3 regions of the Haloactinomyces albus genome follow, and region 1 is predicted to be linked to each of the others. Evidence: riboswitches for the same ligand, from Rfam matches in the RefSeq annotation. Region 1 holds a riboswitch; each other region holds the start of a gene.
The links. A riboswitch is a leader RNA that binds a small molecule or an ion and turns the genes downstream of it on or off. The one in region 1 is predicted to bind thiamine pyrophosphate.

Region 2: linked by a shared signal. The riboswitch ahead of thiO (glycine oxidase ThiO) and the one ahead of JOF55_RS14820 (thiamine ABC transporter substrate-binding protein) in region 1 are both predicted to bind thiamine pyrophosphate.
Region 3: linked by a shared signal. The riboswitch ahead of thiC (phosphomethylpyrimidine synthase ThiC) and the one ahead of JOF55_RS14820 (thiamine ABC transporter substrate-binding protein) in region 1 are both predicted to bind thiamine pyrophosphate.

The regions. Positions count from the first base shown of each region.
Region 1 is NZ_JAVDXW010000001.1:3,129,076-3,133,045, reverse strand. It holds gene JOF55_RS14825 (ABC transporter permease) at 1-991, opposite strand, end outside; gene JOF55_RS14820 (thiamine ABC transporter substrate-binding protein) at 1,114-2,172, opposite strand; TPP riboswitch at 2,209-2,318, opposite strand; gene glmS (glutamine--fructose-6-phosphate transaminase (isomerizing)) at 2,341-3,970, opposite strand, start outside.
Region 2 is NZ_JAVDXW010000001.1:1,856,421-1,860,390, reverse strand. It holds gene JOF55_RS08685 (S1 family peptidase) at 206-1,330, shown strand; gene thiE (thiamine phosphate synthase) at 1,406-2,080, opposite strand; TPP riboswitch at 2,186-2,294, shown strand; gene thiO (glycine oxidase ThiO) at 2,285-3,427, shown strand; gene thiS (sulfur carrier protein ThiS) at 3,415-3,615, shown strand; gene JOF55_RS08665 (thiazole synthase) at 3,619-3,970, shown strand, end outside.
Region 3 is NZ_JAVDXW010000001.1:1,849,605-1,853,574, reverse strand. It holds gene thiD (bifunctional hydroxymethylpyrimidine kinase/phosphomethylpyrimidine kinase) at 1-764, opposite strand, end outside; gene thiC (phosphomethylpyrimidine synthase ThiC) at 901-2,583, opposite strand; TPP riboswitch at 2,576-2,704, opposite strand; gene JOF55_RS08645 (peptide deformylase) at 2,856-3,431, opposite strand; gene JOF55_RS08640 (DUF3263 domain-containing protein) at 3,645-3,970, shown strand, end outside.

The DNA of each region.
Region 1 (3,970 bases):
TCCAGGTCGCGTCGGCCGCCGTACGCAGGGAGTTCCAGGCGGCCTCCCAACCCGATACCGCGAGCGTGCCGTTGTCCCCGCTCCCGGCCAGGGCCCGATAGCCCGCCAGACTCCAGCCGTCACGGGTGGACACCGAGCGGGCGAGGAGACCCGCGATGGGGACCAGCAATCCCAGTACCACCAGGACCGCTGCTCCCACCACGCACCATTCCGCCCCCTGGGGTCGCCGCGCGGTGTCGCCTGCGCTGCGCAACCGCAGCGCCGCCTCCCGGCGCCGCCGCGCCACCGCGGCGATCACCAGCGCAGCCAGCACCGCCGCGAGTTGCAGCAACGACAGTGCCGCCGCCCCGGACAGGTCGAGCAGGCGCACGGTACGCAGGTAGATCTCGGTTTCCAGGGTCCGGTAGGTGCCGCCACCGAGGACGAGCACGACACCGAAACTGGTGGAGCAGAACAGGAACACGATCGCCATCGCCGATCCCAGGGCGGGCCGCAGTGCGGGCAGGGTCACCGAGATGAACGCCCGCAGGCGGGACGCCCCGAGCGAGCGGGCGGCGTCCTCGGTGCGTCGATCGAGATGCGTCCACAGTCCTCCCACGGTCCGGGCCACGACCGAGACATTGAAGAACGCGTTGGCCAGCACGATCCCCAGCAGGCCGGAAGCACCGCCGCCGCCCTCGGCACCGAGAAGCGCGCGGAACGCCATCCCCACCACGAGCGTCGGCAGTACGAACGGGACCGTGACCACCGCGCGCAGCAGTGTCTTTCCGGGCACCGCGACGCGTGCCAGCACATAGGCCACCGGCATACCGGCCAACAGCGCCAGCACCGTCGACACGGCAGCCTGCCCCAGGGTGAAGGCGACGAGATCCCAGGTCCGGGCGCTGGTGAGCACCTCGGCCACACCACCGTCGAGCCCGAGCCCGATGATCGCCACGACCGGCCAGGCGAAAAACAACCCCAGAAACCCCAGGACAGCGGTCGCGGCCATCCCCAGGGCGATGGAGTACTTCCGATGCCCGGACGAACCGGAGCGGGGACCGGCTCCGTTGGCCGAGGTGGTCCTCGGCGGCACGTTTTTCGACGGCGCGGTTTTCCCGAGAACCGCCACCGTCAGCCCCGAACCAGGGTGCGCCACTGCTGCACCCAGCGCTGCCGGTTCCGCTCGATCCGGTCGGGGCTCATCTCGGCCGGCCGCTGCGGCCGGGGAGCCACTTTCTGCCAGCTCTCCGGCAGTGCCACTCCCCGCACCACCGGATAGACGTACATCTGCTCGGAGACCTGTGCCTGGAACCGCCGCGAAACCAGGAAATCCATCACCGCGCGTGCCGCCTCGGGATGTTCGGCTCCCGCCAGTACCCCGGCGTACTCGACCTGCCGATAGCAGGTGTCGAGCAGTGCTCGGGTGCGCGAGGTGCCATCCGGTCGCACCTCGGCGGCGGGTGAGGACGCGTAGGACAGCACGATCGGGCGCGAGCCCCGGCCTGCGGACCCGGAGAAGTCCTGGTTGTACGCCTGCTGCCACCCGGAGGTGATTCGCACGTCGTTGGCGACCAGACCGCGCCAGTACTCCTTCCAACCGGACTCGCCGAACGTGGTGATGGTGTTGAGCAGGAACGCCAGTCCCGGCGAGGACGTCGCCGGGCTCGGGACGGCGAGCAGTCCCCGGTAGCGCGGTTCGGTCAGGTCGCGCAGGCTCGTCGGCTCGGGGATCCGGTGCTCGGCGAACCACCGGGTGTCGATGTTGACGCACACGTCGCCGGCATCGATGGGAGTCAGCCGGTTACCGGAACCAATCGAGTAGCGCTGGGGGATCTTCTTCGCCCCGGCGGGCTCGTAGGGCACGAAGACACCCTCGTCCAGCGCCCGCGAGGCGAAGGTCGAATCGATGCCGTAGGCGACATCGCCGATCGGGTTCGCCTTGGTCAACACCAGCTTGTTGGTCAGCGCGCCCGCATCACCACGGCGCTGGATCGTCACCTCGATTCCGGAACGGCGCTCGAAGTTCGCCAGCGTCTCGTCGGCGACGGCGAACGAGTCGTGGGTCACCAGGGTGACCGTGCGCGTGCCCTGCTCACTGCCCTGGGCACCGATGAGAGAGCAGCCTGCGGTGAGTGCGGCCACGACGACCACACCCGCGAGCCGAGCCGAACGGCGCAGCAAACGGTTCAACGATCCTCCCGAGATCATGCCACGCGTGCGCACGTCGAGCTGATCGCAGCGCCTCCCTGCGCCGGCATGATCCGGTTCAGGTGGACGGTCGAGGGCTCCTGCACCCTCCTCTCAGCCCAGCACACTGGACTCCCGTGGCGACCGCGAGTCTAGTGCACTGTCAACCGTTCATTCGACCGTCACGCTCTTGGCCAGGTTGCGCGGCTTGTCGACATTCCGTCCCAGTGCGGTGGCCAGGTGATACGCGAACAGCTGGAGCGGGACCGTGAACAGGATCGGATCGAGTTCCGGCTCACCACGCGGAAGCCGGATCACCGTCTCGGCGAGACCTTCCGGCAGGTCCGCGTTCGTGATCGCGATGACCGGGCCGTTCCTGGCCCTGATCTGCTCGATCGTGCCGATGTTCTTGGCCAGCAGCTCGTCGTCGGGGACGATCACCACCGAAGGCATGGTGTGATCGATCAGCGCCAGCGGCCCGTGCTTGAGCTCGGCCGCCTCGTAGGCTTCGGCGTGGACGTAGGAGATCTCCTTGAGCTTCTGGGCGCCCTCACGAGCGACCGGCCAGCCACGGACCCGTCCCACGAAGAACATGTGCTCGGTACCGGCATAGCGCTCGGCGGCTGCGATTGCCTGCTCTTCCGCTGCCAGGACGTCCGTGATTCGATCGGGAATCGCCGCGAGCGCAGCCACGAGCCGCCTGCCGTGCGCCATCGAAAGATCGCGTACCCGGCCGAGCAGCAGCGCCAACAGCGCGAAGGACAGGGACATGTTCGTGACGGCCTTGGTCGAGGCCACGGACACTTCCGGCCCCGCATGGAGGAAGACGCCGCTGCCGCATTCCCTGGCGATGGCACTGCCGACCGCGTTGACCAGGCCGACCACCTGACCGCCCTTGCGCTTGAGCTCCTGGACGGCCGCGAGCGTGTCCAGGGTTTCACCGGACTGGCTGACGGCGACGTAGAGCGTGCCCTCCTCGATGACGGGATTGCGGTAGCGGAACTCCGAGGCCGGTTCGGCGTCGGCGGGCAGCCGGGCCAGTTCCTCGACGAGGTTGGCACCGAGCTGTCCCGCGTAGTAGGCCGATCCGCAGCCGAGGAACTTCACCCGTCGGACAGCGCGCAGTTCCCGGGCATCCAGGCCGAGACCGTCGAGGCGTGCCGTGGCGAACCGCTCGTCGAGTCGCCCACGCAGTGCACGGTGACCGGCCCTGGTCTGGTCGTGGATCTCCTTGCGCATGAAATCGGGGAAGCCGTTCAGCTGGTAGTCCTCGTCGGCCAGGTCGACGGCCGCCGGGACCTTGTCCGTGGGGTCGGCCTGCATGGTGCTGGTTCGGTAGGCATCGGCGCTGATGGTGGCGAGCTCACCGTCATCCAGGTGGACCATGCGGTTGGTGTGCCGCACCAGTGCGGCCATATCGGAGGTGGCGAACATCTCACCGTCGCCGATGCCGAGCACGATCGGACTCCCGTTGCGGGCCACCACCAGTTCACGCGGATTGCGGGCATCGAGCACGAGCAACCCGTAGGTTCCCTCGACGCGCTGCAGAACGGCGCGGACCGCGTCCTCCAGTGATGCGCCACCGGCATCCACCGTCGCAGCGATCAGGTGGGCCAGGATCTCGGTGTCGGTGTCCGAGGCGAGCTGCACGCCGTCGTCGATCAACTTTTTCCGGAGTGGTTCCGCGTTCTCGAGGACTCCGTTGTGCACGACGGCGATGCGTCCGCCGGGGTCCACATGGGGATGAGCGTTGAGATCGCTCGGCTCTCCGTGTGTGGCCCACCGCGTGTGCGCGAGACCC
Region 2 (3,970 bases), 1.3 Mb from region 1:
TTCGGGTTGCCCGGATGGCTTACCGTGATAACGCCCCCGTAACGATGTGTGTAAAACCACCCGAAAGAGTTTCACGAAATCTTCGCCAGTGGGCGGAATCCGCTCGCCGTCTACGCCGAAAGTAGGCTGTGTGTGATCGATGACTCGGGTCATACTCCTTCGCCAGGGGGACGGAGATGCGTTCTCAGGACAAGGGAGACAGCACATGAAGCGCAGGCTCGCGGCCCGCATGGCGGGGACAATGGCGCTGGCAGCCGGAACTGCCGCCGCGCTGACCATGCCGGCGACCGCGGCCCCGGAGGCCACACCCCTGGAGTCCATCGCGGAAGGTCGATTGGAGGCCATGCAGCGAGACCTCGGCCTGACCTTGCAGCAGGTACGAGAACGTCTGCAGCAGGAAAAGATCGCCGACAAGCTCCAGGAGCAACTGCAGAGCAGCCTCGGTGGTGCCTTCGGAGGGGCCCACTTCGATGCCGACCTCGGCAAGCTGGTCGTGGGGGTCACCGACAAGGCGAAATTCGACGAGGTCCGCGCAGCGGGAGCGAAGGCCGAGCTTGTCGATGACAGCGCGAGTGTGCTCAACACGGCGGCCGACACGCTCGACGGAGTCGAGCGACGAGCCCCGACATCGATCAGCGGCTGGTATGTCGACCCGACGAGCAATTCCGTCGTCGTCACGACCGCGATGGGAACGGCGCAACGGGCGACCGAGTTCATCCGCTCGACCGATGTGGACACCACAGCGGTGCGCGTGGTCGAGTCACGGGAATCGCCGCGCCTGTTCACCGATATCATCGGCGGTAACGCCTTCTACAACAAGAGCGGCTTACGCTGTTCCATCGGCTTCGCCGTCCAGGGTGGATTCATCACCGCGGGCCACTGCGGTAACCGGAGTGACAGCACCAGCCGACCTGCCGGTACCTTCGCGGGCTCTTCCTTCCCGCACAACGACTATGCCTACGTCACGTCCTCGGCCACCCCGAAGCCGCAGGTCAACGACTACCGGGGCGGTGCCGTGACCGTCGCCGGTTCGCGGGAGGCCCCGGTCGGTGCCTCGGTGTGCCGCTCCGGCTCCACGACCGGCTGGCACTGCGGAACCATCGAGGCCAAGAACCAGACGGTGCGCTACGAAACGGGCACCGTGTCCGGTCTGACCCGGACCGACGTATGTGCCGAGCCGGGGGATTCCGGAGGCGCGTTCCTCTCGGGCAACCAGGCCCAGGGGGTGACCTCCGGCGGTTCCGGTGACTGCGACCGCGGCGGGGTGACTTACTTCCAGCCGATCAACGAGGCCCTCCAGACCTATGGCGTAAGCCTGGTTACCGGCTAGGCAACGTCCGGCCGCGGAGAAAATTGCAGTTTCGCGCGAAACTGCAATTTTCCCGACTTTTGCGGCAAACCACCGTCATCCCTGCAAACGGGAACGCAGTGTCTCCGCCGCCCGGCGCGGGTCCTCGGCCTCGGTGATCGCGCGTACGACAACGACACGCTCGGCTCCGGCGGCCATGGCCTCGTCCAGATTGCCGTGGTCGATGCCGCCGATGGCGAACCACGGCCGGCCGTGGCCGTGGTGTTCGGCGGCATGGCGAACCAGGTCGAGCCCCGCAGCCTCCCGTCCCGGTTTCGTGGGCGTGGTCCAGACCGGACCGGTACAGAAGTAGTCCACTCCCTGCTCGGTGGCTGCCGCGTCGGCCTGAACCACGTCGTGCGTGGAACGACCGATGGCCATCTGGTGCCCCACGAGGCGCCGGGCCGACTCCACCGGGATGTCCTCCTGCCCCAGATGCAGGATGTCGGCATCGGCGGTCAGAGCGATGTCGGCGCGATCGTTGACCGCAAGCAGCGCGCCGTGGCGCGTACACGCCTCGGCCAGTACTTCCAGAGCCGCCAGTTCCTGTCGTGCCTCCAGCGGTGCGCCCGCCGGGTTCTTGTCCCGCAGTTGGATGATGTCCACCCCGCCCGCGAGGGCCGCTTCCGCGAATTCGGCCAGGTCACCGCGGTCGGTACGGGCATCGGTGCACAGATACAGTCGCGCCTCGTCGAGACGCACACGGATCCCGTAGCCATCGAATCCAGGCATGTTGCTCAGGGTAGCTTGTTCGGAGATGGCAGCTCGCGTGGACTTTCCGGATTTTCGTATTCGTCAGGAGCTGACTTCGCACGATCGGATCGGATAGCCTGGGTGGCGGTGAAGCACGGGAGTCCGTACGAGAGCGGACTGAGAGGGGGCTGATGCCCCGACCGTCGAACCTGATCCGGATCATACCGGCGCAGGGAGCGTGCATTGTCTGGACAACAGGACGGCATCGTCGCGGTGGTGGGCGGCGGTGTCATCGGCATGTCCGCCGCATGGCGGCTGGCTGTGGCGGGCTGCCGGGTGCGGTTGATCGATCCGGATCCGGGGTTCGGCGGTGCCTCCTGGGTTGCGGGAGGGATGCTGGCTCCGATCGCCGAGGCATGGCCCGGTGAGGAACCTCTGCTGGAGCTGGGGGCCGCTTCACTGCACAGGTGGCCGGATTTCGCCGAGCGGCTCGGCCGGGACTCGGGGAAGCCGCCGGGCCTGCGGGACGAGGGAACCCTCGTTGTCGCCGCCGACAGCGCCGACCGTGCGGAACTCGACACTCTCGCCGACCATCTGGCCTCGCTCGGGCGTACTGTCACTCGCCACACCAGTCGCCGACTCCGCGGGCTGGAGCCCTCGCTCGGCCCCGGTGTCCGAGGGGGACTGGAGGTGCCGGGTGATCTCGCGGTCGACAACCGGATCACCCTCGAAGCGCTTCGTGCCGCCGCCGAATCGGCAGGGGTGGAGTTCGTCCGTGCCGCTGCTCGCGGTGTCCGCTCTGGAGTGGTCGAGCTCGCCGACTCGACTGGGGCCGACTCGGCAGTGCACTGCGATGTCGTGGTGATCGCCACGGGTGCGCATGCGGAGGAACTGCATCCGGCGTTGCGGGGCGCCATCCGGCCCGTCAAGGGGGAGATCCTGCGTCTGAGGTCTCGAGCAACATCGATCCCGCCACCGCGGCGGACCATACGAGGGCCGGTACACGGACGGCAGGTGTACCTGGTGCCGCGTGCGGACGGGATCGTCATCGGTGCCACCCAGTACGAGGCCGGGTTCGACACCGAGGTCACTGTCGGTGGCGTGCGGAACCTGTTGGCCGACGCAGAACGGTTCGTGCCGGGCATCGCGGAATACGCATTGGTCGAGAGCACAGCGGGGCTGCGGCCGAGCACCGAGGACAATCTTCCCCTGCTCGGCTGGGTGGCACCCGGCGTCGTGGCCGCGACCGGACATCATCGCAACGGATTTCTGCTCGCCCCCGTCACGGCGGAAGCCGTGGTCGGGCTGGTGTGTGGCAGTGCGTTGCCTGCCGAGGCAAAAGCTGCGGATCCATCGCGCTTGGGAGGACAGCAATGCACATCGTGATCAACGGACAGCCGCGCGAGTTCGCCGAGGGCACCACGCTGGCCGATGCCTTGAAGGACTTCGGGGTACCGGACAGCGGGGTGGCCGTGGCCGTCAACGGCACCGTCGTTGCCCGGGACAGCTGGCCGGCCACGCCGCTGGAACCGCAAACCGGTATCGAGATCCTCACCGCGGTACAGGGAGGTTGAGGAATGGACGATCCACTGGTGATCGCCGGACGCAAGTTCGACTCACGGGTGATCATGGGGACGGGAGGTGCCGCGAACCTCTCGACTCTGGAAAGCGCACTGCTGGCTTCCGGAACGGAACTGACGACGGTGGCGATGCGCCGTGCCGACGTCGGCGGTGGCAGTGGTGTGCTCGATCTGCTGGGTCGAATCGGGATCGAGGCGTTGCCCAACACCGCGGGTTGCCGCACGGCGGCCGAGGCGGTGCTGACGGCGCAGATGGCGCGGGAGGCGCTGGGTACCAACTGGGTCAAGCTGGAAGTGGTGGCCGATGAGGACACCCTGTTGCCCGACCCGGTGGAGTTGCTGGACGCGG
Region 3 (3,970 bases), 1.3 Mb from region 1:
GCGGCGGTGATCGCCGAAGCGAATGCGTCACCGGCGCCGTGCGTGTGCACGGTGGAGTAGCGAGGCCCGGGCAGTGGTGTCGCCTCGCTACCGTCGAAAAGCAGGTCGACGCACTCGGGATCGTCCGGAAGATGCCCGCTTTTGACGAGCACCCACTCGGGCCCGAAGTCGTACATCGCCTTGGCCGCGTCCCACAGCTCCGCGCGGGTACGGACGTCGATGCCGGTCAGCAGCCGTATCTCGTCGAGGTTCGGGGTCACGAGACTCGCGCGGGGGAACGCCTCGTTGCGCAAGGCGTCCAGCGCGTCCGGCTGCAGCAGTGGTTCCCCGCTCCGGGAGGCAGCGACCGGATCGACGATGAACGGCGCGCGACCACCACGGCCGATGCCCTGGGAGTCGCACGCCGCCACCACGGCCTCGATGCATCCTGTCGATGCCAGCATCCCGGTCTTCGCGGCGTTCACCCCGATATCGCCTGCGACCGCCTCGATCTGTGCGGCGACCGTCTCCGGCGGGATCTCGACAATGCCGTTGACCCCGACGGTGTTCTGCACGGTCACCGCTGTCACGGCGGTCATCCCGTGCACGCCGCAGGAGAAGAACGTGCGCAGGTCCGCGTGCATACCGGCGCTGCCCCCGGAATCCGACCCGGCGATCGTCAATGCCGTGGGGGGCGCAGTATCGTTGGCGGGCCGCACTTCGTGAGCACCGGCTTCGACCGGCACGTACGGTCGCTGCGGCGTGCTTGCCTGCTCGTTCTGCATCGCGTTCATGCTACGGGTTCACCGCATCGTTCCTCACCGGTCACCGGGTGTGGTGCTGCAGTTTCGCGCACAACCACAGCACCCGAAGTGCCCGGCCTCTGCCACGAGCGCACCGGCTCCGCACGCGCGCCGCCGGTCAATCGGCGACGGGCAGGTAAACCCGTCCACCCTCCTCCGTGAACTCCTCGGACTTCTCACGCATCCCGGCCTCGATCGCCTCGACACTGGTCAGACCGTGCTTCTCGGCATAGTCGCGCACGTCCTGAGTGATCTTCATCGAGCAGAACTTCGGTCCGCACATGGAGCAGAAGTGCGCGGTCTTGGCCGGTTCGGCGGGCAACGTCTCGTCGTGGAACGACTGGGCGGTGTCCGGATCCAGTGCGAGATTGAACTGGTCGTGCCAGCGGAACTCGAACCGCGCTTTCGAGAGGGCGTCATCGCGTTCCTGCGCTCGCGGATGTCCCTTGGCGAGGTCGGCGGAGTGCGCGGCGATCTTGTAGGTGATCACACCGGTCTTGACGTCATCGCGGTTGGGCAGCCCGAGGTGCTCCTTCGGCGTGACATAGCACAGCATTGCCGTCCCGGCCTGTGCGATGTTGGCCGCACCGATGGCCGAGGTGATGTGATCGTAGGCGGGTGCGATATCGGTGGCCAGCGGCCCGAGCGTGTAGAACGGCGCCTCGCCGCAGAGCTCCTCTTCCCGGCGCACGTTCTCGGTGATCTTGTCCATCGGCACGTGCCCGGGACCCTCGATCATGACCTGCACGTCGTGCTCGCGGGCGATGTGGGTGAGTTCGCCGAGTGTTTCCAATTCGGCGAACTGGGCACGGTCGTTGGCATCGGCGATGGAACCGGGACGCAGCCCGTCGCCGAGCGAGAACGTCACATCGTAGTGCCGCAGAATCTCGCACAGCTCGGAATAGTGCGTGTAGAGGAAGCTTTCCCGGTGGTGGGCCAGGCACCAGGCGGCCATGATCGAACCGCCGCGCGAGACGATGCCGGTGACGCGCTGCGCGGTCAACGGCACATAGCGCAGCAGCACTCCCGCGTGCACGGTCATGTAGTCCACACCCTGCTCGCACTGCTCGATCACGGTGTCCCGGTAGATTTCCCAGGTCAGCTTCGCCGGATCGCCGTCGACCTTCTCCATCGCCTGGTAGATCGGCACCGTGCCGATCGGTACGGGGGAATTGCGCAGGATCGACTCGCGGGTTTCGTGGATGCGCTTGCCGGTGGACAGGTCCATGATCGTGTCCGCGCCCCAGCGGCCTGCCCACACCATCTTCTCCACCTCCTCTTCGATCGAGGAGGTCACGGCGGAGTTGCCGATGTTGGCGTTGACCTTGACCAGGAAATTCTTGCCGATGATCATCGGCTCGCTTTCCGGGTGGCACCGGTTGGCGGGAATCACCGCGCGCCCGCGGGCGACCTCGTCGCGCACGAATTCCGGACTGACGTTCTCGCGGGCGGCGATGAACTCCATCTCGCGGGTGACCACGCCGGACTTCGCCCAACCGAGTTGAGTGCGGTGCTCCCGACCGTCGGTCCAGCCGGTGCGCAGCGGATGCAGGCCACTGTGGACGTCCACATGGGCTGCTTCATCGGTGTAGGGACCCGAGGTGTCGTAGACGTCGAGGTGCTCACCATTGGACAGCTCGATGCGGCGTGCAGGCACCTTCAGGCCGGACTCGGTGGTGTGGTGGACCTTCCGCGAGCCGCGGATGGCTCCCGTGGTGACCCCGGCATTGTTTCCGCCGGACTGGTCACCATTGGACGAAAAAGCGTCGGAATCGGACAGCGCCGGAGACACGTCGGCCATGACTTTTCACTCCCTACGCCGGTATTACCCGGTCAGGTTCAGGCGGTCGGCGGCCCCGAGCCCCTGTCGACTCAGCCGCCCTCTCAGCCCGCTTCCGGTGCGAGCTCCCGCAGATTTCGTTGTCGGGTATGAGGCTAGCCATATTCGGTGCCTCTTGCCAAGTGGTCTTCACTCCCCGGACGGAAGTCGGGTGTTCCGCTGGGCTGATGACCTGCCGGAGCCCTTCGGTCCGAGCCTGGACACCGGCGAGTTCCGACGGCCGTGGTCCGGCATCATTCCTCGGCGAACGGATCGCTTTCCTCGGCGGGGTTCCAGGACAGGCCCGGTACGCCCCAGCCGTTGCGCTTGACCATCTTCTTCGCCGCCCGTGCGTTGCGGCCGATCAATCGGCTCAGGTAGAGATACCCGTCCAGATGGTCGGTCTCGTGCTGCAGGCAGCGGGCGAGATATCCGGTGCCTTCCACCTCGATCGGATTCCCGTTCCTGTCGGCTCCCGTCACCTTCGCCCACTCCGCACGCCCTGTCGGATAGCTCTCCCCGGGTACCGACAGGCATCCTTCCCAGTCCTCCTCGGGATCGGGCATGCCCTGCGGAACCTCGGAGGTCTCCAGCACCGGGTTCACGACCACCCCCTGGTGGTAGGTGCCTTCGTCGTCCGGGCAGTCGTAAACGAAGACGCGCAGGTCCACGCCGATCTGGTTGGCAGCCAGCCCGACCCCGTTCGCCGCTTTCATGGTCTCGACCATGTCGTCGATCAGGGTTTGCAGTTCGTCGTCGAAAGCCACCACCGGGCGCGTCGGAGTGTGCAGTACCGGATCACCGGCGATGCGGATCGAGTGCACGGCCATGTACCGCACTGTATCGCCCCGGTAGTGCGGGAACGGCCTCCTGTGCACCCGTGGGGTCCGGCGAGATCGCCGGATGATCAACACAACGGAATGTGGCTTGCACGGCGTGAGATGCACACACCGTGGATCATGACATGGTGTAATGGAGGTCAGGACTCACACGAGTGTGATTCCTGCGAACGCGGGTGCCCCGATCGCGAGGCGAGGAGTCGCATGGACGCTGCCCAGATGTTGACTGCGCAGGAGATCGCCCGGCAGTGCGAGCACATGGCGCGCATCGTCGAGCAGCGTCGGAGCGAGCCCGAACCGGCGCCGCCTCGGCATCTGAAGCTCGCCGATCCGATCACCGAGCCGATCGAGCGGATCAGCGAGCCGACCGTGCCGGACGAGCCGCAGCCGTCCGAGCCGACCTCCGAGGGGCAGCGGGCGCGTTCCCTGAGTTCGCGGGAGTGGAGCATTCTGGCCTTCGAACGGCAATGGTGGAAGCGGTCCGGGGCCAAGGAACGAGCGATCCGTGAGCTGTTCGATATGCCCGTGTC